DNA from 4 places in the Mesorhizobium sp. B264B1B genome. Region 2 is predicted to be linked to each of the others. Evidence: predicted binding sites of a transcription regulator. Region 2 holds the regulator's gene; each other region holds the start of a gene.
What was found. The regulator LexA, encoded in region 2, represses DNA repair genes until DNA is damaged. The targets are predictions, from matches to a motif close to TGTTCNNNNTGTGTTCNG.
Positions count from the first base shown of each region.

Region 1: the regulator LexA is predicted to act here: its motif matches at 3,803-3,820, upstream of LB547_RS12190 (PA0069 family radical SAM protein).
Region 3: the regulator LexA is predicted to act here: its motif matches at 2,300-2,317, upstream of LB547_RS16925 (ImuA family protein).
Region 4: the regulator LexA is predicted to act here: its motif matches at 3,500-3,517, upstream of LB547_RS18270 (helicase-related protein).

Region 1 is NZ_JAIUIS010000005.1:134,646-140,470, forward strand. Features, by position in the region: gene LB547_RS12170 (F0F1 ATP synthase subunit C) at 24-248, shown strand; gene LB547_RS12175 (F0F1 ATP synthase subunit B) at 343-942, shown strand; gene LB547_RS12180 (F0F1 ATP synthase subunit B) at 953-1,444, shown strand; gene LB547_RS12185 (ribonuclease HII) at 1,736-2,431, opposite strand; gene LB547_RS12190 (PA0069 family radical SAM protein) at 2,574-3,728, opposite strand; gene LB547_RS12195 (glycosyltransferase) at 3,879-4,403, shown strand; gene LB547_RS12200 (GFA family protein) at 4,552-4,977, opposite strand; gene moaB (molybdenum cofactor biosynthesis protein B) at 5,120-5,674, opposite strand; gene LB547_RS12210 (4-(cytidine 5'-diphospho)-2-C-methyl-D-erythritol kinase) at 5,661-5,825, opposite strand, start outside.
Region 2 is NZ_JAIUIS010000020.1:37,531-43,355, forward strand. Features, by position in the region: gene gltX (glutamate--tRNA ligase) at 1-884, opposite strand, end outside; gene LB547_RS29075 (ComEC/Rec2 family competence protein) at 988-3,438, shown strand; gene lexA (transcriptional repressor LexA) at 3,432-4,175, opposite strand; gene LB547_RS29085 (TetR/AcrR family transcriptional regulator) at 4,643-5,320, shown strand; gene kynU (kynureninase) at 5,317-5,825, shown strand, end outside.
Region 3 is NZ_JAIUIS010000007.1:261,229-267,053, forward strand. Features, by position in the region: gene LB547_RS16905 (DUF1737 domain-containing protein) at 1-184, shown strand, start outside; gene LB547_RS16910 (hypothetical protein) at 171-848, opposite strand; gene LB547_RS16915 (TetR/AcrR family transcriptional regulator) at 1,019-1,648, shown strand; gene LB547_RS16920 (metallopeptidase family protein) at 1,668-2,090, opposite strand; gene LB547_RS16925 (ImuA family protein) at 2,341-3,396, shown strand; gene LB547_RS16930 (DUF6504 family protein) at 3,338-4,813, shown strand; gene LB547_RS16935 (error-prone DNA polymerase) at 4,810-5,825, shown strand, end outside.
Region 4 is NZ_JAIUIS010000008.1:171,207-177,031, reverse strand. Features, by position in the region: gene LB547_RS18270 (helicase-related protein) at 1-3,332, opposite strand, end outside; gene phbB (acetoacetyl-CoA reductase) at 4,051-4,776, opposite strand; gene LB547_RS18260 (acetyl-CoA C-acetyltransferase) at 4,896-5,825, opposite strand, start outside.

The sequences.
Region 1 (5,825 bases), on a different contig from region 2:
TCAGATCCAAAGGAGTTGAACAAATGGACGTAGAAGCAGCAAAGTACATCGGCGCCGGCATCGCTTGCCTCGGCATGGGCGGCGCGGGCATTGGCCTCGGCAACATCTTCGGCAGCTATCTCTCGGGCGCGCTGCGCAACCCGTCGGCCGCCGATGGCCAGTTCGGCCGTCTGATCTTCGGCTTCGCCGTGACCGAAGCTCTGGGCATCTTCTCGCTTCTCATCGCGCTGCTGGCCCTGTTCGGCTGAGCCCCTGTTTGGCTGAGCCGCTATTTGGCTAAGCTATGGGAAGATTGGACAGGCCGGCCGCGAGAGCGGCGGGTCTGATATCAGGGGATAGTCCATGTTCGTGACATCTGCCTTTGCGCAAGAGTCCGCGCCTGCCACCGAGGCTGGCCACGCTGCGACGGAAGGCGACACGCATTCCGGCACCAGCGTGCCTGCCGAGGCTCATGGCATGTTTCCGCCATTCGATCCGGCGACGTTTCCGTCGCAGCTTCTTTGGCTGGCGATCACGTTCGGGCTCTTCTACCTCTTCCTGAAGAGGGTGGTGGTGCCGCGCGTCGGCGGCATCATCGATGTCCGCAACGACCGTATCAGCCAGGATCTCGATCAGGCCGCGAAGTTGAAGGGCGAGGCCGACGCCGCCGTTGCTGCTTACGAGCAGGAGCTGGCGGAAGCCAAGAAAAACGCCAACGCCATCGGCCAGCAGGCCAATGACGCGGCCAAGGCGGAAGCCGAGACCGCGCGCAAGAAGATCGAGGCCGCGCTCGACGAGAAGCTCGGCGAGGCCGAGGCGCGCATTTCTTCCATCAAGGCCAACGCCATGAAGGAAGTCGGCAGCATCGCCGAGGACACTGCCTCGGCGATCGTCGAGGCGCTGGTCGGCGGCAAGGCCAGCAAGGCCGAGATTGCGGCCGCGGTCAAGTCCGTGGCCGGGTGAGGAGCGCATCATGGACGCCACATCTCTTGCAACGCTCTGGGCCACGATCGCCCTGGTCATCTTTTTGGGTATCGCCATCTACATCAAGGTGCCCCGCCTGATCGCCAAGGCGCTCGATGCCCGCGCCGCCAGGATCAGCAGCGAGCTTGACGAGGCGCGCAGGCTGCGCGAGGAGGCCCAGCAGTTGCTTGGCCAATACCAGCGCAAGCGCAAGGAAGCCGAGCAGGAGGCCGCGGACATCGTCGCCGCGGCCAAGCGCGAAGCCGAACTGCTCGCCGCCGAGGCGCACAAGAAGACCGAGGACTACGTCGCGCGGCGCACCGCTCTTGCCGAACAGAAGATCGGCCAGGCCGAGCGCGAGGCGATCGGCGAAGTGCGCGCCAGCGCCGTCGACATCGCCGTCGAAGCCGCTCGCACGCTGCTCGCCGGCAAGATCGACGCCAAGGCCGGCGCGGATTTGTTCAAATCCGCGCTCCAGGATGTGAAGGCGAAGCTGAACTGAGCCTTGACCGACGCAGAACAATCAAAAGCCGCCTGGGCAACCTGGCGGCTTTTTTGTTGGAGCAGTGCGCAGAAGCTGCCAATCTCCCCCCTCGTGGGGGAGATGCCCGGCAGGGCAGAGGGGGGCGCTGTCCCGCCAGCCTGTCAGACAATCCCTCAGACAATCCCTGCGCTGCCTTGCGACTTCTGCGTGAGTAGAAGTAGTTCTGGAAGGTAGCGATCTTTCGCGCCCCCCTCTGTCCTGCCGGACATCTCCCCCACGAGGGGGGAGATCAGCTATATCGCTGCCGGCTCACTCCAGCCCGGCGAAGCTCTCTTCTTCCACCACCTCGGCACCTTCAAGCCTGAATGGCGCGAACGACACGCGGTGCAGCCGCGCCACCGGCCCGTGCGTCTCGATCGCGGTGCGATGGCGGACCGTGGCATAGCCCATATGCACTTCGAAGCCATAGTGCTGGTGATGGCTGCCGCAGCCGCACATCATGCGGTCGCGCATCACCTTGGCGACGATCGAGGCGGCGGCGATGGATTGCGAGCGCTGGTCGCCCTTGATCAGCGCGCGCCCCGTGCAAGGCAGGCCCGGCGGCACGTCGCGCCCATCGGCAAGCGCGAGCTTCGGCTGCACCGGCAGGCCGGCGACCGCACGGCGCATCGCCTCCAGGCTCGCCTTGAGGATGTTACTGCCGTCAATGCCCTCGGCGCTGACCGAGGCCATCGACACGCCGAGCGCGGAGCCGATGATGCGCACGAACAGCGCCTCGCGTTGCAAATGGCTGAGCCGTTTGGAATCGTCGAGGCCGTCGGGGATGTTGGCAGGGTCGAGCACGACCGCAGCCGCCACCACCGGTCCGGCCAGCGGGCCGCGTCCGGCCTCGTCCATCCCCGCGACCGGCCACAGGCCTTCGGCCATCGCCTTCGTCTCGAAGGAGAAATCGGGTTTCTCGACGATTTCGAAGAGAGGCGGAGAATCAGAACGCGCGCGAGCCATGTTGCGGCGAGGTTCGCATCGGCTCTGATTCTCCGCAAGTCCCTCCGGGTCGGGTGGGGCGCCGGACCGGGAGGGCACCGTCTGCAGGCCGGGGCAGGCCGGACGGGATTTTTTCGCCACGGCGGCAAACAGCCGCGGTCGTTCAAAGCAGCATCAACTGCTCCTGGTCCTTGCCGGCGGCGACGAACTGGTCGGTCCGCAGCGTGCGCCGCTCGGCATTGAGACCGAGCCGCTTGGCGGTGATTTCGAAGCGCCGGCCGATCTGCCAGGCGTAAGGACCCGCGCCCTTCATGCGCTTGCCCCATTCCGAATCGTAATCCTTGCCCTCGCGCATCGAGCGGATCAGCGACATCACATGGCGATAGCGGTCGGGATAGTGGCGCAGCAGCCAGTCCTTGAAGATCGGGCTGACCTCGAGCGGCAGGCGCAGCACGACATAGCCCGCCTCGCGTGCGCCGGCATGGTGCGCCGAATCGAGGATGCGTTCCATCTCCTGATCGGTCAGCCCGGGGATGATCGGCGCGACCATGACCGAAGCAGGGATGCCGGCATCCGCAAGCTGCCTGATCGCCTCCAGCCGCTTGGCCGGCGTCGAGGCCCGTGGCTCCATGGTGCGCGCCAGCATGCGGTCGAGCGTGGTCACCGACAACGCCACCTTGGCGAGGCCCCGTTCAGCCATGCGTGACAAGATGTCGATATCGCGCGTCACCAGGGCGGATTTGGTGACGATGCCGACCGGGTGGCCGCGCGCCTCCAGCACTTCGAGGATCTCGCGCATGATCCGGTACTGCTTCTCGATCGGCTGGTAGGGATCGGTATTGGTGCCGATGGCGATGGTTCGCGGCTGGTAACCGTCCTTCGACAGTTCCTTGTCGAGCAGGCGCGCCGCGTCGGGCTTGGCGAACAGTTTGGATTCGAAATCCAGCCCCGGCGACAGGCCCATGAAACTGTGCGTCGGCCGCGCAAAGCAATAGACGCAGCCATGCTCGCAGCCGCGATAGGGATTGATCGAGCGGTCGAAGGAGATGTCGGGCGATTCATTGCGGGTGATTATGGTACGCGGCTTCTCGACCTGCACCTCGGTCTTGAAGGGAGGCAGTTCCTCCAGCGAGTTCCAGCCATCGTCGAAGACATGCCGGCTGACCGGCTCGAACCGGCCGGACGGGTTGATGCCTGCCGACCGGCCGCGGTTGCGGTCCGGACGCACGCGCATGCCGCTCTGCTCGATCATAGCATTGGCTATTTCGGCTCGTCCTGCTCCGAAGGCGGCAATGTCGGCGCGCATGATCGGTTCCATCTTCGCCCGCTCCCAGGGACTGTCCATGTTGTTTCGAATCGCTCTGCTCATGAATTTAATCCTATTTGCCGAACGAGAACAAAGCAAGAACTTTCTATGGTGCGCCGCAAAAACTGGCGCTGCGTTCCGCTTTCCGCTATTCGGCAAATGATGCTCACCGTTCTCATAGAGACCCACAATGACGAGGAGGGCCTCGCTCGCACCCTGGCGACGCTGATCGGCGGCGCGGTCGAGGGCGTGGTGCGCGAGGTCATCGTTTGCGACACCGGTTCCACCGACCAGACCCATCGCGTCGCCGAGCATGCCGGGTGCCAGTATGCGACCGACGGCGTCGCGGCGGCCATCCGGCACGCGAAAGGCGATTGGCTGTTGCTGCTGGAACCGGGCGCGCGGCTGGTCGACGGATGGATCGACGAGGTCGTTGCGCATACAGCGAGGCAAACCATGGCGGCGCGGTTTTCACGCACACGCGCCGGCCGCGCGCCATTCCTGGCCCGTATCTTCTCGGGAAACCGTGCCTTGGCCGACGGGCTGCTGATCAGCAAGCGCCAGGCCACATCCTTGTCGAAAAGAGCCGGCAGCGCCGAGGCTCTCGCTCGCGGCCTGGCGACCAAGCGGCTGGATGCCGAAATCTGGGCCGCTCCGGCAAAACAAGAGCACCGCCCGTCCAAATGATTTTGCAGCTGCTCTGTCTACGTGCGTTGCACATGTGACGCGCAGCCAGTTTCCGATCACGCGGGTGCCGGCGCGCAGGCCGCGGCTGATGATGGAAGTGGTTTCGGTGTCTCGCGGTCCTCGCGCCGGTGCTTCCACGGCGAGCCGGTCATTCGCTAAAACGCATCTCGACAGGCATCCAGCGAAGACGACGTCTGGCTTGACGCTCTGCCTTGCTTTCCGCGTCGTAGTCGACCGGGATCGGTTCCTGACTGAACGACCTTTGATCGTCCAGGGCGTTGATGATGACGATTGCCCTGGCATCGTCCTCTCCGGCGATTGCGGCGGTATAGACACCGCATTCACCGCAGATCAGGTAGTCGGCCGTCCCCAATCCAAAACGGTATTTCTTCAATCGCTGGATGTCCTTGACTGAGATGATCAGCCTGCCGTCCGGATCGGCGACGGCGCGCGAGCCATGCTTGGTACAGAACGAGCACTGGCAGGCGCGAACCTCGATTGTCGATGGATCGAGCTCGGTTGAAAATCGAAGGTGTATGTTGCCGCAATGGCACCCGCCATTATGCACTGTCATCGCGTCCGCCCGTCTTCAACGGCGATGGCCGCCGCCGCGAGACGATACGTTCTGCCGCATCCGGTTTGGAATGGTCTTTCGAAGGCGAAGGCGGTGTTCTGCCTGGCAAACGCGGCGTGAAACCAGCGCCTTGCCTCGGCTTTCACGGAGCCGACATGCCGCGCCGCAGGTGCTCGTCCAGGCGCGGCATGATCTCGACGAAGTTGCAGGGCATGTGCCGGTAGTCGAGCTGCGCCTTCAAGATGCCGTCCCAGGCATCCTTGCAGGCGCCGGGCGAGCCCGGCAGCACAAAGACGAAGGTGGCGTTGACGACGCCGCCGGTCGCCCGGCTCTGGATCGTGGAGGTGCCGATCTTGTCGTAGGAAATGCGGTGGAACACCTCGGAAAAACCATCCATGCGCTTTTCGAAGATCGGCTCCAGCGCGTCCGGCGTCACGTCGCGCCCGGTGAAGCCGGTGCCGCCGGTGGTGATGACCACATCGATCCCATCATCCTTCGACCAGCCGAGCACCTTGTTGCGGATCTTGTCTCCATCGTCGGTGACGATATCGCGGGCGGCAAGGATGTGGCCGGCTTCCGCGATGCGGTCGGCCAGCGTCTGGCCGGACCTGTCGTCGGCAAGGCTGCGCGTGTCGGAAACGGTCAGCACCGCGATGCGGACCGGAATGAAGGAACGGCTCTCGTCAGTCCTGGCCATGGGCATCTGCCTCCGCCGTCATGCTGCGCGTCGCGGCGACGAACCAATCGGGTTGCCGGGCACGGATATCGGCGGCCGCGCGCTTGGCGACGTTGCCGGTCTCGAACAAGCCGAAGCAGGTGGCGCCGGAACCCGACATGCGGGCAAAACC
Region 2 (5,825 bases):
TTCACATCGCCGATGTCGAACCATGCGATCATGTCCTGGATCGACATGATCTCATCGTCGCCGTGGCTCCAGCCGAGCCGAGCCAGATAGTTCAGCAGCGCTTCGGGCAGGTAGCCCATGGCGCGGTAGGCCTCCACGCCCAGCGCGCCGTGCCGCTTCGACAGCTTGGCGCCGTCGGCGCCGTGGATCAGCGGTATGTGCGACATTGAAGGCACATCCCAGCCCATGGCGTTGTAGATCACGGTCTGGCGGGCGGCATTGGTCAGGTGGTCGTCGCCACGGATGATGTGGGTGACGCCCATGTCGTGGTCGTCAACGACGACGGCATGCATGTAGGTCGGATTGCCGTCCGAGCGCAGGATGATGAAGTCGTCCAGATCCTTGTTGGGAAAGCGCACGTCGCCCTGGACACGGTCATGCACCACCGTCTCGCCTTTGGTCGGCGCCTTGATGCGGATCGCGCCCTTGACGCCAGGAGGCGCCTGCGAAGGGTCGCGGTCACGCCAGCTTCCGTCATAGCGCGGCGGCAGGCCCTTGGCCCGCGCCGCGTCGCGCATTGCCTCAAGCTCGGCAGGGGTCTCGTAGCTGTAGTAAGCCTTGCCCATGCGCACCAGCTCCTCGGCCACCTCGCGATGGCGCGGCGCGCGCTCGAACTGCGAGACGGCGTCGCCGTCCCAGGTGAGGCCGAGCCAAGTCAGTCCTTCGAGAATGGCTGCTGTCGCCGCATCGGTGGAGCGCTCGCGGTCGGTGTCCTCGATGCGCAGCAGCATCGTACCGCCGGTGTGCTTGGCGTAGAGCCAGTTGAAGAGCGCCGTACGCGCGCCGCCGATGTGCAGGTAGCCGGTGGGCGAGGGGGCAAAACGGGTGACAACCTTGTCGGACATACAACTCTCGGGAAACGTCTGGAGCGGGGTGCGGATCACACGCACTTTCGCGCGTCGCGCGTTCATGTAGCATAGGGTGTCGAGGGCGCAAGGGGCAGACCCGATGGCTGGAGCGGGCCGGGGCGCGGAGGAAGGCGAGGACGTCGTTGCCGGCGTCAGCGAACGCGCTCTTTTTGCCATGCCCGCGCCCGCCTCATTGCCGCTGGCGTTGCCGCCCCTACAGCAGCCGGGCAAGTCGCCGCCGGCGGATGTTTCCACGCCGCCCGGCATTCCCGCAGCCGGCGCGGCCGTGCGTCTGCGCCGTGAGTTCGGCCGTGCTTCATGGCCTCGTCTGCGCAACGGCGTGGCCAGAGCGTCCGAGCTCGAACTCGATCGGGGCATAGCCTTCCTGCTCGTGCCGGTGTTCCTGGCATGCGGATCGATCGCCTATTTTTCGCTGGCGGCGGAGCCGGGCTTTGCCAAGCCTGTCGCGGTCGCGATCCTGATGTCGCTGTGCGCGCTCGTTTCACGCTCATGGCCGAAAACGCATCTGTGCTTCATGGCGGCGCTGTTGTGCGCGCTCGGCATGCTCGCCGGCAAAGTCGAGACGTGGCGAGCGGGAACGCGGATGCTGGGCTCGGAAATCTCCACGCAAATCACCGGCCGCGTCGTTTCGGTCGACCAGATGGAGACCGGGCGCATCCGGCTGACCATCGATGTGACATCGACCGCGCGGCCGAAACTACTCTACGCGCCGGAGCGCGTTCGCCTTTCGGCACGCAAGGTGCCGGCTGAAGTGACGGCCGGTTCGCTCGTGACCGGCTATGCCAGGCTGTTGCCGCCGACCGGACCGGTGCGGCCGGACAGCTACGACTTTTCCTTCGACAGCTACTTCGCCGGCATAGGCGCCAGCGGCTTCTTTCTCGGCAACCCCAAAATCGTCTCAGCCGATGACAGGCCGGTGTGGGCCGCCCTTTCAGCCGCCATCGAGAGTGCTCGCGAAAGCATTGCCGACCATATCAGGGGCAGCATCGGCGGTGCCGAGGGCGAGATCGCCGCGGCGCTGATCGTGGGTGTGCGCGCCGGGATTCCCGACGAGATCAATGAAGCGATGCGACGCACCGGCATCTACCACATCATCTCAATTTCCGGGCTGCACATGGCGCTGGTCGCCGGCACGGTCATGGGTCTGCTGCGTGGCGGCTTCGCGCTGTTCCCGAATTTTTCCTCCCGCCGGCCGGTCAAGAAATACGCGGCCGCGGCGGCACTTTTCTCGATCGCAGCCTATCTCGTCATTTCGGGCGTCGTTGTCGCCGCCGAACGCAGCTTCATCATGCTGGCGGTGATGCTGATCGCCGTTCTGTTCGATCGGGCGGCACTCACCATGCGCAATCTGGCTATTTCGGCGATCGCCGTCATCGTGGTGTCGCCGCACGAGGTAGTAGGGCCGAGCTTCCAGATGTCGTTCGCCGCCACCGCGGCCCTGGTCGGCGCCTATGCCGGCTGGTCGGATCACAAAGCCGACAAAGCGCGGACCCCGCCGCCGCAACGGACCTTGCCTGGCCTGCTGACGCGAAAATTGCTGCTGGCGACAGGTGGGCTGGCGATGACCTCGATTATCGCGGGAAGCGCCACGGCGCTTTTCGCCATCTGGCATTTCCAGCGCGTGTCGCCGCTCAGCCTGTTCGCCAATCTTGCCGTCATGCCGATCGTTTCGGTCGTGATGTTCCTTGCGGTTGCCAGCGCGCTGCTGATGCCGTTCGGGTTCGATGGACCATCCCTTTATCTGATGGGCAAGGGACTGACCGCGATGATCGCCATATCAGGATGGATCTCGCAACGCTCGCCGGTCGACGCGGTCGGGTTGATTTCGCAGCAATCCGTCCTTCTGGTGGCGATCGCCCTGGTCATCGCGACGATGGCCACGACATGGCTGCGGCTGGCGGCACTTCCCTTCGCGCTCGCCGGCCTGTTGACCGTCTCGGACACGCGCACGCCGGACGTGCTGATTTCGGAGGATGCCCGCCTGGTGGCGTTGCCGATCGGCGGCGGCGAGCTCGCGATCAACCGGGCGCGCCCGAACGAATTCACCGTCGGTAATTGGAAACGCGCGCTGAAGTCCGAAACCATCGTTGCGCCGGAACTGTTCGACAGCGGAGACCGACAGTTCGACATCTTCGATCCCGCGCAACTTCCCGCGGGAGCGCCTTTCTATTGCTTCACGGGCCTGTGCATGGCCCGGCATACCTCGGGGGCGATCATCGCGCAGGTGGAGGATCGCAAGGACGCCTGGAGGGCCTGCTCCTATGCGGATCTGATCGTCATCAACGACCCCGCGGGCTACGATCCCTGCCACAATCCGCTGGTTCTCGTCATCACCAAGCGGCAGCTCGCTCGTAAGGGAAGTGCCGCCGTCTTCTTCGACCGGCAATCGGCGACGGCACCGGCACGGGTCAGCTTTGCCGTCGACAGGCCATATCGGCCTTGGCACGAACAGCGAAAATTCTCACGCGAGGCAAGGGGACTGCCGCCTTACCGTAAACCCGAAAAGCCCACCGCCGACCCCGCTCAGTAGCGCCTGATCAGGCCGACCAGCTTGCCCTGCACCTTGACCCTGTCCGGTCCGAAAATACGTGTTTCATAGGCCGGATTGGCAGCCTCGAGCGCAATCGAAGCACCCTTTCGGCGGAAGCGCTTAAGCGTTGCTTCCTCCTCGTCCACCAGGGCCACGATGATCTCGCCGGGACTTGCGGTGTCGGCATTGCGGATGATGACCGTGTCGCCGTCGAAAATGCCGGCCTCGATCATCGAATCGCCCTTGACCTCCAGCGCATAGTGTTCGCCGCCCATGATCATGTCAGGCGGCACTGAAATGGAATGCGTCTGATGCTGGATGGCGTCGATCGGCACACCCGCTGCGATGCGACCCATGACCGGGATCGACACCGCTGAAACCGCATCGTCGTCATTGCCGGCAGCGGGCAGACGCGAAGACGTCGCCGGCTTGATCTGCCGGCTAGGGCTGCTGCCCTGTCCGAGGCTGCCCTGGATGACGCTCGGGGAGAACTTCTTTGCCGCGTTAAGACCCGGCGCGATCGAGTCCGGCAGGCGCAGCACCTCCAGCGCGCGCGCCCGGTTGGGCAGGCGGCGAATGAAGCCGCGCTCCTCCAACGCCGTGATCAGCCGATGAATTCCCGACTTGGAGGCGAGGTCCAGCGCTTCCTTCATCTCGTCGAAGGACGGCGGAATGCCGCTTTCCTTCAGCCGTTCATGGATGAACATCAAGAGTTCATGTTGCTTGCGCGTGAGCATGGCGGCCCCCAAAGGCATTGCACGAAGGGTCTGGAACCAGAATCAGAAAACAAACCCAGAACAAACACTATCTGTTCCAGTTGTGTTCCGCAACCATTTAAAGTTTAATGAATTTGTTAAGGCGACGGAAACGAAATGCCCTCCCGCAGCCAGCATCCTGCCAGCGCGGTCCGTCGTCAATGCGCTCCCGGGCCCTTTGAAACTATTTTGGTTAATGGCCTGTGGCCCGACCGGTCTCCACTCTTGGCACAAGCCTGCAAGCTGGGTGACCGGCAGGTGCGGGGTGCGTTTGGGCGGATTAGAAACCCCTGCGGCTCGTGAACGAAACGAAACCAAAATGCCAACTTCCTGCCGGAAAACGACGAGGCACCACCACTGGTCGCGATGGGCTGCGTTCGCTCGCTCCTTGCTTCCCGTTCGCTTGACGAAACCGTATAATAATGTACGGTTTTTGAAGAGGAACACCAATGACCACGCCGAAGCAGGCCGCGCGACGCGAACGGATAGAGGAGGCCGCCTATGCGGTGCTCCGGGAAACCGGCTACAAGAGCGCCTCCCTGCTTGCTATCGCCAAGCGGGCATCGGCCTCGAACGAAACCCTCTACAACTGGTACGGCAACAAGCAGACCCTGTTTCGATCCTTGATCGAAGCCAATGCGGGAGAGGCAAGGAAGCTGCTGGAGGACGCCCTTCACCAGGCGCGCGATCCGCTCGAAACCCTGAACTTGCTCGGGCCAGTCCTGCTGACCCTCGTGACGGGCGACAAGGCGGTGGCGCTCAATCGCGCCGCGGCCGGCGACGTCAACGATACAGGCACGCTTGGCCAATCGATCGCGCAATTCGGCCGCAATACCATAATGCCGCTTGTTGGCGACCTGCTTCGAACCGCAAGTCGGGCCGGCCTGATCGCCTGTGACGATCCTGCCGAAGCCGCCGACATCTACATCAGTCTTTTGATCGGCGATCTCCAGGTTCGCCGGATCGTTGGGGTGCTCGAGGAACTGCCTCGGGCGGAAATCGAGCAAAGATCGAACCGGGCGTTCACCCTGTTCTTGCGCCTCTATGCGGCCAGCCCTTGCCCGGGCGGCAAAACAGCCGGCCCGTTTCCAGGGCGCTCTTCTCACCGAGGAACATCGCGACCATGAGCAAAATTCCCGATCTCGCAGCGATCGAGGCAATGGACACCGCGGATCCGCTGCGTGCCATGCGTGACCGCTTCACCTTGCCCCAGGGGGTGATCTATCTCGACGGCAATTCGCTGGGCGCCGCTTCGCCCGCCGTGTTCGGCGAGCTGCAGAAGGCCGCCACGCAGGAGTGGGCGCAGGATCTCATCCGCGCCTGGAACACCGCCGGCTGGTTCGACATGCCGGTCGAACTCGGCGACCAACTCGGGCGCCTGATCGGGGCCGCCGCCGGCCAGACGGTGGTCTGCGATACCACCTCGATCAACATCTACAAGGTGCTGCATGCGGCACTCGGGATGCGGCCGGACAGGTCAGTCATCATCGCCGAGGGGGACAGCTTTCCGACCGATCTCTATATGGCCGAAGGCGTTGCCTCGACGCGGCCGGGCACGGTGCTGCGGCTCGAGGGTGTCGATGCGCCGACCATAGAAGAACTGATCGACGAGCGGGTCGCGGTCATCCTGGT
Region 3 (5,825 bases), on a different contig from region 2:
CGCTCCGGACGACGCCAGCTTCTGTCACAAGGTGACGGCGGCGCTGAACAAGGGCTGGCACCTGTTCGGCTCCCCCACCTACGCCTACGACAAGAAGACCAAGACCATGCGCTGCGGCCAGGCCGTGGTGAAGGATGTCGAGGGCCAGGAATACGGGCCGGACACCAAGCTCAGCGACTGGTAGCCCCTCGCATCCACAGCCACGCCGCCAGCCAGGCGATCGATGCCGCAAGCATCGCCAAGCCCAGGTCAAGAGCCAGCTCCGGAACGAACGCACGAAGCGCGATCGGCACCGCGCCAATGAGATAAAGAGCGAGAGGAATGCGCGGCACGCCTCTTGCAACGGCGAGAGAGATTACAAACGCGAGCGTTCCAACCAGAAAAAGAACCGAACTGGCGACCAGAGCCAGACCGAGCGGTCCGGCTCGCAGCTCGACGATGGTTGTGAGCGGAAGCTTCGAAAATACCAGATTGATCACTGCTTCCACGCCTACCAAACTTGCCAACGCAACGAAGTTGATGACAAACGCGATAGTGCCGAACAGCCCCGCGCGCCGGCCAAACGCAAGAAACAGGCCCACGACGAGGCCAAGTGCCAATATCTCGGCGACTGGTGCGAGAAGTTGCGTCAGATCGGTGGTCGCGATGAGCGAGCTGCGTTTAGCCGCGTTGACCAGAAGAATAAGCGCGCTTCCCATCCCGGCGACGGCGGCAAGCCGATAAAGCGTGAGGCTGGGCACGGTCGCGCTCGACTGAACAATCGCGAAATTCTCCTGCTGAAGTTCTTCGGCTGGACTCTGATGCGAAATGACCGATTGCGGGCTGGGTGGGGCTGTTCTGGCGAGCATGTTCGTCTCCTCAGCTGGGAATTCGGGAACCGCGAAGACCGCAGGCCTGTTCCGATCCCGTCTGTAATCACTGCTTACATCCTCTGGCCGGGATTGTAAACGGCGATTACATAAATCGCGGAATCATGCTACAGAGGCGGGAAGCTGCTCCACGGAACGAAGGGAAAGAGATGGCAAAAGCCAAGGCGCCTCATCGCACTGGTTACCACCATGGCAATTTGCGGGAGGTCCTGATCGATGCCGCGGTTCAACTGGTCGAGGAAGGCGGCCCCGACAATGTGAGCGTGCGCGAAGCCGCAAAACGTGCCGGGGTTTCCCCCGGCGCGCCATTCCGTCACTTCAGCAACAAGACCGCGTTGATGACGGCTGTCGCGGAGCAGGCAATGAGCCGATTCCGCTCGGAGATCACGAATGCGGTCGAGAAGGTTGCGACGGACGATCCGATCGAACGCTTTGCCGCTGTTGGAATCGCCTATTTGCGCTGGGCAATTCGAAACCCCACCCACTTCCAGATCATCTCGACACGCAATCTTATTGATTGGGATGCTTCGGAGTCGCTGCGTCACGATAATGAAGCGGTGCGTTCGCTGATGGAAGCGTCAATGGCAGAAGCACAGCGGCGAAACATGCTCCGGTCGGACGACATGGCAGAGACCCAGATAGCCGCGAGGGCGCTCGTCTACGGGCTCGCACGCATGTACATTGATGGACATTTTGCGCAATGGGCAGTGGCAGGACATACCGGGGAGCAGACTGTGCAGAACGTATTAAAACATTTCATCACACTCATTGTGAAATGACGGCCTGACGTAGAACCGGTCACTCGGCTGCCTCTTCGATCTTCTCCATATCGTCGTCCGACAGGCCGAAATGGTGGCCGATCTCGTGGATCAGCACATGGGTGACGATGTCGCCCAAAGTCTCCTCGTTCTCGGCCCAGTAGTCGAGGATGGCGCGGCGATAGAGCGTGATGCGGTTCGGGCCTTCGCCGGTCTGCGGGTTCCAGCGCTCGGCAATGCCGCGTCCCTCGAATAGGCCGAGCAGGTCGAAGGGCGTTTCCAGCGACAGGTCGTCCATGATCTCGTCGGTCGGGAACTCGGCGATCTGGATGACGATCTCGCCGGTCAGCTTGCGAAAATCCTCGGGCAGATGGGCGTAGGCCTCCAGCGCCAGGAACTCGATCTCGTCCATCGACGGCGAAAGCTGGTCGTGCCAAATGCGGGTCTTGTAGATGCGGGCCATGCTTTGTCCTTTGATCCCGGCATATAGGCTTTTGGGCCACAATCGGCAAATGACGCGGCGGCCAACCCCAGGATTGCTTACGGCACCGGGAGCCGTTTCGCATGGCTTGAGGCGCGGCCGGCTGTCCGACCAATGTTGGCCCTCTTATCGGAGAGGAATAAATTCCCCCATGAGTCTGCTTGACTCTTCGGGTCGCCTCTGGAATCTATAAGAACATAACAGGAACAATTGTGAGTGGACACTGACCGTCATGGCGATGAGCGCCGTGGCGCGGGAGACTGTTTTTGCCCTGCGCCGCCAGATCGCGAAGATCGAGGGAACGCTGCCCGAGCGCCTGCAGGCGCCGGCCGGCGCGGTTTCCGACGCCGGCATGGCCGCCGCGGACCGCACCGTGGTCCGGCGCGGCATCGCCGTAGCCAGGCCGGATGCTTTCCTGCGCACCGGCATCGGCCGGCTCGATGCCGCCCTCGGTGGCGATTGGGGCGGCGATTTGGGCGGCGGCCTGCCGAAAGCGGCCTTGAGCGAAATCCATGGCGTCGAGACCCGCGATGCCGGAGCGGTCGCCGGCTTCGCCCTGTCGCTCGCCAGCCTGATCCTCAAGCCCAGCCTGATCCTCAAGCAAGGGCCGCGATTGCCGGTGCTGTGGATCGGCACCCAGGAGGTTTTTCGCGAGGCGGGCTTTCCCTATGCCCGGGGCCTTCACGCCGCCTTCGGCATCGAGCCGGAGCAATTGCTGTTTTCCGAGGCGCCAAGGCTCGCCGATGCGCTGTGGGTCGCCGAGGAGGCGGCCCGCATGACGGCGCTCGCCGCCGTCATCCTTGAAGTCCGCGGCAATCCGCAGCGGCTGGACCTGACCGCGACGCGCCGGCTGCACGCCCGCGCGCAGAGCGCCGGCCGGCCGGTCTTCCTGCTGCGGCAGGCGGCCGAACCCGAACCGACGGCGGCGCCCGTCCGCCTCATCGTCTCGCCGGCGCCGGCAGGGCCGCGCGACACGGTCGCCGGGCCGCTTGCCGGCTCGATCGGCCGCCCCGCCTTCACCATCAGCATCGGCAAGAGCCGCACGGCCCTGCCAGGACAATTCATATTGGAGTGGAACCCCGATGAACGCATATTCGATGAAAGACGGATTGGGGAAGAACGAGCAAAGAATCCTGTCCCTGTGGTTTCCCTATCTCGCGGCCGAACGGATCCTGCGGCAGCGCCTGGGGCGGTCCTGGCGTTCCCGGCCATCGGATCACCGGCCGCTGGTGATCAGCCATCGCGACAGCAACGCGCAGCGCATCTTAGCCCTCGACGAGCGGGCTGAGGCGCTGCATCTGAAGCCCGGCATGGGCATCGCCGATGCGCGCGCCATGCATCCGTCGATCGACATAATGGAGGCCGATGCCGAAGCCGACCGGCGCCTGCTCGAAGGCCTTGCGGACTGGTGCGACCGCTATACCCCGCTGGTGGCGCTCGACGGGACCGACGGCCTGTTTCTCGACGTCACCGGCTGCACCCATCTTTTCGGCGGCGAACGCGCCATGCTGGACGAGATCCTGTCGCGCTTCTTCCATCAGGGCTTCGACGTCCGTGCCGGCCTTGCCGCGACACCCGGCGCCGCCGGGGCGGCGGCGCGGTTCTGCGGCGACCGCATCGTTGCCGGCGGCGAGGAGGAAGCGCTCCTGGCGCCCTTGCCGCTGGCGGCGCTACGCATCGCGCCGGAAACCCGCGCCAGCCTGGAAAGTGTTGGCCTGCGCACGGCGGGCGCGGTGATGGCCGCGCCGCGCGCGCCGCTCGCCCGCCGCTTCGGTGCCTCCCTGCTCTTGCGCCTCGACCAGGCGCTCGGCCGTCTCGACGAGGCGGTGTCGCCGCGCCTGCCCGTCGCGCCGCTTTCGGTCGAACGCCATTTGGCCGAGCCCGTCACGCTGACAGAGGACATAGAACGGCTGGTGGGCATGCTGGCGACGACCCTGAAGATCGACCTCGAGCGGCGCGGCGAAGGCGCGAGAGGCCTGGCGCTGCTCTTGTTCCGCGTCGACGGCGCCGTCAGCCGCATCGCGCTCGGCACGTCGCGACCGATGCGCGAACCCCGGCTGATCCAGAAATTGTTCCATGAGCGGCTGGCCGCCCTCGAGCAGCATATCGATGCCGGCTATGGCTTCGACCTGGTGCGGCTTTCGGTGCTGGCGGCGGCGGCCTTCGACATGCCGCAGGCCGACCTGACAGGCAAAACGACCGACGACGGCGCCGATATCGCGCTGTTCGCCGACCGCATCCGCGCCCGGCTCGGCGAGGGCGCGGTTCTCAAGCCGGTCGTCGTGGAAAGCCATCTGCCCGAGCGTGCCGTCGCCACCATCCCCTTCACGGAAACCCCGCGCCGCATCACGCCGCCGAAGAAACCGGACAGGATGCAGGCGCCGATGACCATCTTCCCGCCGGAGCGGCCGATCCGGCTTTTCCGCTCGCCCGAGCCGATTGAGGTGCCGGCCACCGAAATGCCCGAGGGACCGCCGCTGAATTTCCGCTGGCGGCGTGCGCTCTACAGGGTCGCCCGCGCCGAAGGCCCTGAACGCATCGCGCCGGAATGGTGGCGTGAATTTTCGAGCGACGAAGCGGCGTCGACACGCGACTATTTCCGCATCGAGGATGCCGACGGCCGCCGCTACTGGCTCTACCGGCAAGGTCTCTATGGCGGCTCTGAAATCCCGCCGCGCTGGTTCCTGCACGGGGTCTTCGCATGAACGCGCTGACCGCCATTCCCTATGCGGAATTCGGCATCCAGTCGAATTTCTCGTTCCTGCGCGGCGCCTCCAAGCCGGAGGAGCTGGTGGTCGCGGCCAAGCTCATGGGGTTCTCCGCGATCGGGCTCGCCGACCGCAACACGGTGGCGGGTGTGGTGCGCGCCTGGCAGCAGGCCAAGGTCGAGACGCTTGCCTACCACCCCGGCAGCCGGCTGGTTTTTTGCGACGACACGCCTGATATTCTCGCCTATCCGCAGAACCGCAAGGGCTGGGGGCATCTGTGCCGCATGCTCACGCAAGCCAATCTGCGCGAGGAGAACGAAAAGGGCGCGACCCTTCTGCGGCGCGACGACCTTCTCGAATGGGGGGATCTGATGTCGCTGTCGGTCCTGCCCGACCTGGCGGCGGGGGCCGAGGGCACACTAGCCCTGCTTGGCGAGCTCAAGGACCGTTTCGGTAAAAACCTGCGGCTTGGCGTTTCGCCCGATTATGCGGGAAACGACCGCTTCAGGATCGAGCAGGCGGCGGCGATGGCGGAGCTGGCCGGCCTGCCCTTGATGGCGACCAACGACGTCCTCTACCACACGGCCGAGCGGCGCCCGCTGCAGGACGTGCTGACCGCGATTCGCCTCAACATTCCCGTTTCGGAGGTCGGGCTGGAACTCACGGCGAATGCCGAGCGCCATCTGAAGCCGCCGCTGGAGATGGCGCGCCTGTTCCGCAGGCACCCGGAGGCACTGGCCGAAACGCTGCGCTTCGCGCAGGAGCTGACCTTCTCGCTCAGCGACCTTCAGTACAATTACCCCGACGAGCCGACGCAATCAGGGCTCGGCCCGCAGGCGGAGCTGGAAAGGTTGGCGCGGGAGGGGGCGGCCAGGCGCTATCCCTCGGGCGTGCCGCAATCGGTGACGAGGCGCATCGAGGAAGAGCTCGCCCTTATTGAGCGCCTGAACTATGCCCGTTATTTCCTGACCGTCCACGACATCGTCAAATTCGCCCGCAGCCAGGATAT
Region 4 (5,825 bases), on a different contig from region 2:
TATTTCTTCAGCTGGTCGCGCAAAGCGGCGAGCTTGGCGAAGGGAGAGTCGGGATCGAAGCGCACCGGGCGCTCCTCGCGCGGTTTTGCCTGAAACGAGGGTTTGCCGCCTTGCGGGCCGCCCTTGCCTTCCGGACTGCCGCCCGGCCGGCCCTCACGGCGGTCAGAACGCTCGCCCTGCGGCTTTCCCTCCCGCCGTTCCCCGCCTTCGCCTTGCGGCCTGGGCTTGAACTTCGAGCGATCGAAACGCGGCTTGCCGGCGCCATCGCGGCGCCCTTCATGGGCGGGCCGGGTGCCGGGCTGGCCGACAGCGGCATCCGCCGGGGCATCGGAGCGCGCCGCCTGGCCGTTGCGCGGCCGGGCGCGGTTCTCGTGGTGACGGTGACGAGGCCGCTGGTCGAAGCGACCCTGCCGCCACAACAGGATCGGCTTAGGCTCTTCGGCTTCCGCGGCGGGCACGCCGGCTTCATCCTGTCCCTGTTGGGGAGCGTCGGCGCTGTCACCCCCCTCGCTTCGCTCCGCGACCTCCCCCGTCGAGGGGGAGGTGAGAGCGTCGGCGCTTTCGGCGGCAGAAGTCTCAGGCACGGCTTCTGCTACAGGCGCAACCTCTTGCGTCGCTTCGGCTGGAACTTCGGGTTGTTCTTCCGCAACAGTTTCGGCCGCTTCCGCAATGGGTTCAGCAGGAATTTCGACGGCGGTCTGGGCAGTCGCAGTTTGCGGATCTTCCGCCGATGTGTCCTCAGGCGTGTCCGTCGCAGCCGCCTCCGCCGCCTTGGCCTGCTCGGCGCGCGCGGCCTCTTCCGCTGCCAGCTTGGCCGCCACGGCTTCCCGGGCGGCATTGTCCTGCGCTTCCAGCCGTGCCTTGACTTCGGCCGCCGGCTTCGGCTCGGCACGGTAGCCAAGACCTTTCAGGATTTCTTCCATGTCATCGGCCGTGGCGCCGAGAATCGACATCATCGGCGGCGTCACCATGAAAGACTGGCCGTCATAGGCGCCATCCGGACGCTGGCCGAGGCCGGGCTTCCAGTTGGTCGCCGGGCGGATCAGGTCGGCCAGCCGTTCCAGAATGTCGATGCGCACGGCGCGGCGGCCGAGATTGCGGTAGCCGGCAAGCTTGTAGAAGGCCTTGTCGAAAGCCGGATCGATGACCACCGAGGTGCGGCCCGATGCCAGCGCATGGACGACGTCGCCGAAGCCGGGCTTGTCCTTGCCGTCGTTTTTCAGCGCCCACAGCAACGTCACCAATCCCGCGGGCGCCGGCTTGATCAGCGCCGGCACGAAGACATGATAGGCGCCGAAGCGCACGCCCAGCCGGCGCAATGCCGCGCGGCCTTCCTGGTCGAGCGACTTCATCTCCTCGGCGATGTCGCGGCGATTGATAAGGCCGAAATTCTCGACCAGCTGGAAGGCGATGCCGCGGCCGATACCCGATATCTGCTCGGCATTCTTCAAATCGACCAGCGGCTTCAGCAGGGATTCGATCTGGAAATTGACGAAGCGCTCGGCACGCGCCGCGACCTTGTCACGCGCCGGGCCGGTCAGCTGTTCATCGGCCAAAAGCACCAGGCGCGGCTTCAGCGCGTCCTCGCCGGCAACAAGCGTGCCGATCGGCGCGCCGATCCAGCGCAGCGTGCCGTCGGAACCGAGCGCGATGTCGCCATTGGCGCAGGCGCCGAAGCGTTCGGCGCGTGCCTCGAACTCCGCCGCCAGCGCCTTCTGGGCGGCCGCGCGCACGGCCTTGGCGTCTTCGCCGCCAGCGCTCTGATCGGCGGTGAAACGGAACCCCTGCAACTCGCCGACATGGTGGCCTTCGACGAGGACGGTTCCGGTTGGGCTTATTTCGGCTTCAGGCATGGTATTTTCTCTAAGGCGCCGCATGAGGACGGAAGTCCTGCGGTCTACGAAGCGTTTCGTCAACCGCTCATGCAGCGCATCCGACAATCTGTCTTCGATTTCGCGCGTCTTTTCCTGCCAGTGTGCCTGATCGGCCAGCCAGCCGGGCCGGTTCGACACGAATGTCCAGGTGCGGATCTGGGCGATGCGATGCGACAGCGTATCGATGTCGCCCTCGGTGGTGTCGGCGCGGCGCACCTGCTCGGCCATGTAATTCTCGTCGACATGGCCATGCCTGGCGAGGTCCATGTAGATCGACGCAATGAGGTCGGCGTGCTGGGCCGGCGCTATCTTGCGGTAGTCGGGGAGCGCGCAGGCCTCCCACAGCAGCGCGACGCGCCTTGCGTCGGTGGCGAGCGCCCTGATGTCCTCGTCACGCGACAGGTGCTCAAGCGCCTGCGCATCGACTGCCGGCAGCGCACGGGTCAGGCCCTCCACCGGGGCATTGGTCTCGATCGAGCGCTTCAGCGCGTCGAGGCTGGCGAAATTGAAACGCGCTGTGCGCCACTGCAGAACCTTCACGGGGTCGAAGTCGTGGCTTTCGATCTTCTTGACCAATTCCTCGTCCAGCGGGTCGACCTGGCCGGTGACGCCAAAGGTGCCGTCGCGCAGGTGCCGGCCGGCGCGCCCGGCGATCTGGCCAAGTTCGGCCGCCGTCAGGTTGCGATACTGATAGCCGTCGAACTTGCGGTTCTGGGCGAAGGCGACATGGTCGAGATCGAGGTTAAGGCCCATGCCGATGGCATCGGTCGCGACGAGATAATCGACGTCGCCCGACTGAAACAGCGCCACCTGGGCGTTGCGGGTGCGGGGCGAGAGCGCGCCAAGCACGACGGCCGCACCGCCCTGCTGGCGGCGGATCAGTTCGGCGATGGCATAGACCTCGTCGGCGGAGAAGGCGACGATCGCTGTGCGCCGGGGCAAGCGGGTCAGCTTCTTCGAACCGGCATAGGCCAGATGTGACAGCCGCGGTCGTGTCACCACCGAGACGCCTTTCAACAGGCGCTGCAAGATGCCGTGCATGGTGGCGGCGCCGAGCAGCAGCGTCTCCTGGCGGCCGCGCAGATGCAGGATGCGGTCGGTGAAGATGTGGCCGCGCTCGAGGTCCCCGGCAAGCTGCACCTCGTCGATGGCGACGAAGGCGGCATCGGTCTCGCGCGGCATGGCTTCGACGGTACAGACCGAATATCTGGCGCCTGGCGGCTGGATCTTCTCCTCGCCGGTGATGAGCGCCACCTTGTGGGCACCGACCTTTTCGCAGACGCGGGTATAGACCTCTCGCGCCAAGAGCCTGAGCGGCAGGCCGATGATGCCGCTTTCATGCGCCACCATGCGCTCGATGGCGAGATGGGTCTTGCCTGTGTTGGTCGGCCCAAGCACGGCAGTCACGTCGCGACCCGACAGGATCAGCGGCTCGGTGGGTTTCGGATGGATGTTCATCGGCTCGGAAATAAGGCTTTCTGGCCTCTCATTGTCGGGAGCACGCCTCGGGTGGCGCGTATGACAGGCGACACATAGGGATTTCAGGCGCGAAGCGAAAGCGGAATGTTCCGCTGGCGGCTCGAAGCCGCCTTCGTCAAGCTTCGGTTCGGCTGCTGATTAAGGGTTGGAACGAGTCTGGAACGAATCGGCGACGAATCGCTGACTCGCCCGGATTCATGTTTTGTTCACGGCTAGATGTGGAGTTGTGGCTGATGATTCTCACCACATGCTGAATCACGGAATTGGCCCGTTTCATGCTAGGCGAGAGCCGCCGTTAACTTTCGCCGGCAAAGCCGTGTGGCAGCCCGCCTTGCTTCATCCAAGCTTATGAAATTGTTGAACTTTCTTAATAGAAATTAACAGTTTGACAGGCGATTGCGACTGCTCTCGTTAACATTGCGGCCAAACATGGAACGAAAGGGCGACGAATCGGCGATGTCGGGATTTTCCCTGTTTGTTCACGACAAGATGTAGTGTTGCGCACAGGTTTTCCACCGACAATGCACAGCTTGTCCAGGTAGTTTTGCACAATACCCGCTGCCGCCATTAACCTTTGCGTGCCGGATTGGAACAGCAGACCGACAGCCGTCATCGGACGGCGTCACGGACATCCGAAGCGGATGGCGAACGAGCCCCCTTTCAATCGGCACCGGGAAGCCGGCAGCCCGGCGAGACCTCAGGCGAAGTACTGGCCGCCATTGGCGGTGATGGTCGATCCCGTGATGAAGCCGGCGTCCTCGGAGGCGAGGAAGACGACGCAGCGCGCGATCTCCTCCGGCTCGCCGAGGCGCCCGACCGGGATTTGCGGGATGATGCGTTCGTTGAGCACCTTCTCGTCGATCGCCCGGACCATTTCGGTGGCGATATAGCCTGGGCAGATGATGTTGACGGTGATGCCCGCGCGGGCTCCTTCCTGGGCCAGAGCCTTCGAGAAACCGATGTCGCCGGCCTTGGCCGCGGAGTAGTTGACCTGGCCGGCCTGGCCCTTCTGGCCATTGATGGAGGAGATGGTGATGACGCGGCCGAACTTGCGGTCGCGCATGCCGCTCCACAGCGGATGCGTCATGTTGAAAACGCCGGAGAGATTGGTGTCGATGACCTCCTTCCACTGCTCACGCGTCAGCTTGTGGAACATTGCGTCGCGCGTGATGCCGGCATTGTTGACCAGCACCGCGACCGGGCCCAGATCGGCCTCGACCTGCTTGATGCCGGCGGCGCAGGCGTCGTAGTCGGCGACCGACCATTTGTAGGTCTTGATGCCGGTTGTGGCCGTGAACTTGCTCGCCGCCTCATCATTGCCGGCGTAGTTGGCGGCAACCGAATAGCCGGCTTCCTTCAGCGCCATCGATATTGCCGCGCCGATGCCGCGCGATCCGCCCGTGACGATTGCAACCTTGGTCATGCGCTCCCTCCCTTTGGTTGGGAGAGTGAACAGGGAGTAGCGAATGACGAGCAGGGATCAGATATCCCATTGCGCCGACGCCGTTCTTCCCTATTCGCTACTCCCCATTCACTTCTCTTTTAGAGCGCTTCGACGCACATGGCGACGCCCATGCCGCCGCCGATGCACAGGGTGGAGAGACCCTTCTTGGCACCTCTTCGGCGCATCTCGTGGACCAGCGTGTTGAAAATGCGCGCGCCAGAGGCGCCGATCGGATGACCGATGGCGATGGCGCCGCCATTGACGTTGACGATCGAGGGATCCCAGCCCATGTCCTTGTTGACCGCGCAGGCCTGCGCGGCGAAAGCCTCGTTGGCCTCGATCAGGTCGAGATCGCCGACCGACCAGCCGGCCTTTTCCAGCGCTTTTCGCGAGGCGGGAATCGGACCGGTGCCCATGATCGCCGGGTCAACGCCCGCGGTCGCCCAGGAGACGATGCGCGCCAGCGGGGTGATGCCCCGCCTGGCAGCTTCCGCTTCGCTCATCAAAAGCGCGCCGGCGGCGCCGTCGTTGATGCCGGAGGCATTGGCGGCGGTCACAGTGCCGTCCTTGTCGAAGGCCGGCTTCAGTTTGGTCATGGCATCCAGCGTCGCGCCATGGCGGATGTATTCGTCCTGGTCGACAATTGTATCGCCCTTCTTGCCCTTGATGGTGAAGGCGACGATCTCGTCCTTGAACCGGCCGGCCTTCTGCGCGGCCTCGGCCTTGTTCTGCGAGGCCAGCGCGAACTGGTCCTGGTCCTCGCGGGTGATCTGGAACTGGCGGGCGACGTTCTCGGCCGTGTTGCCCATGTGATAGCCATTAAAGGCATCCCACAGTCCATCCTTGATCATGGTGTCGATCATCTTGTAGTCGCCCATCTTGACGCCAGCGCGCAGATGCTGGGCGTGCGGCGACATCGACATCGATTCCTGGCCGCCGGCGACAACCACCTTGGCATCGCCGGTGGCGATCTGCTGCATGCCGAGCGCGATGGCGCGCAGGCCCGAGCCGCACACCTGGTTGAGGCC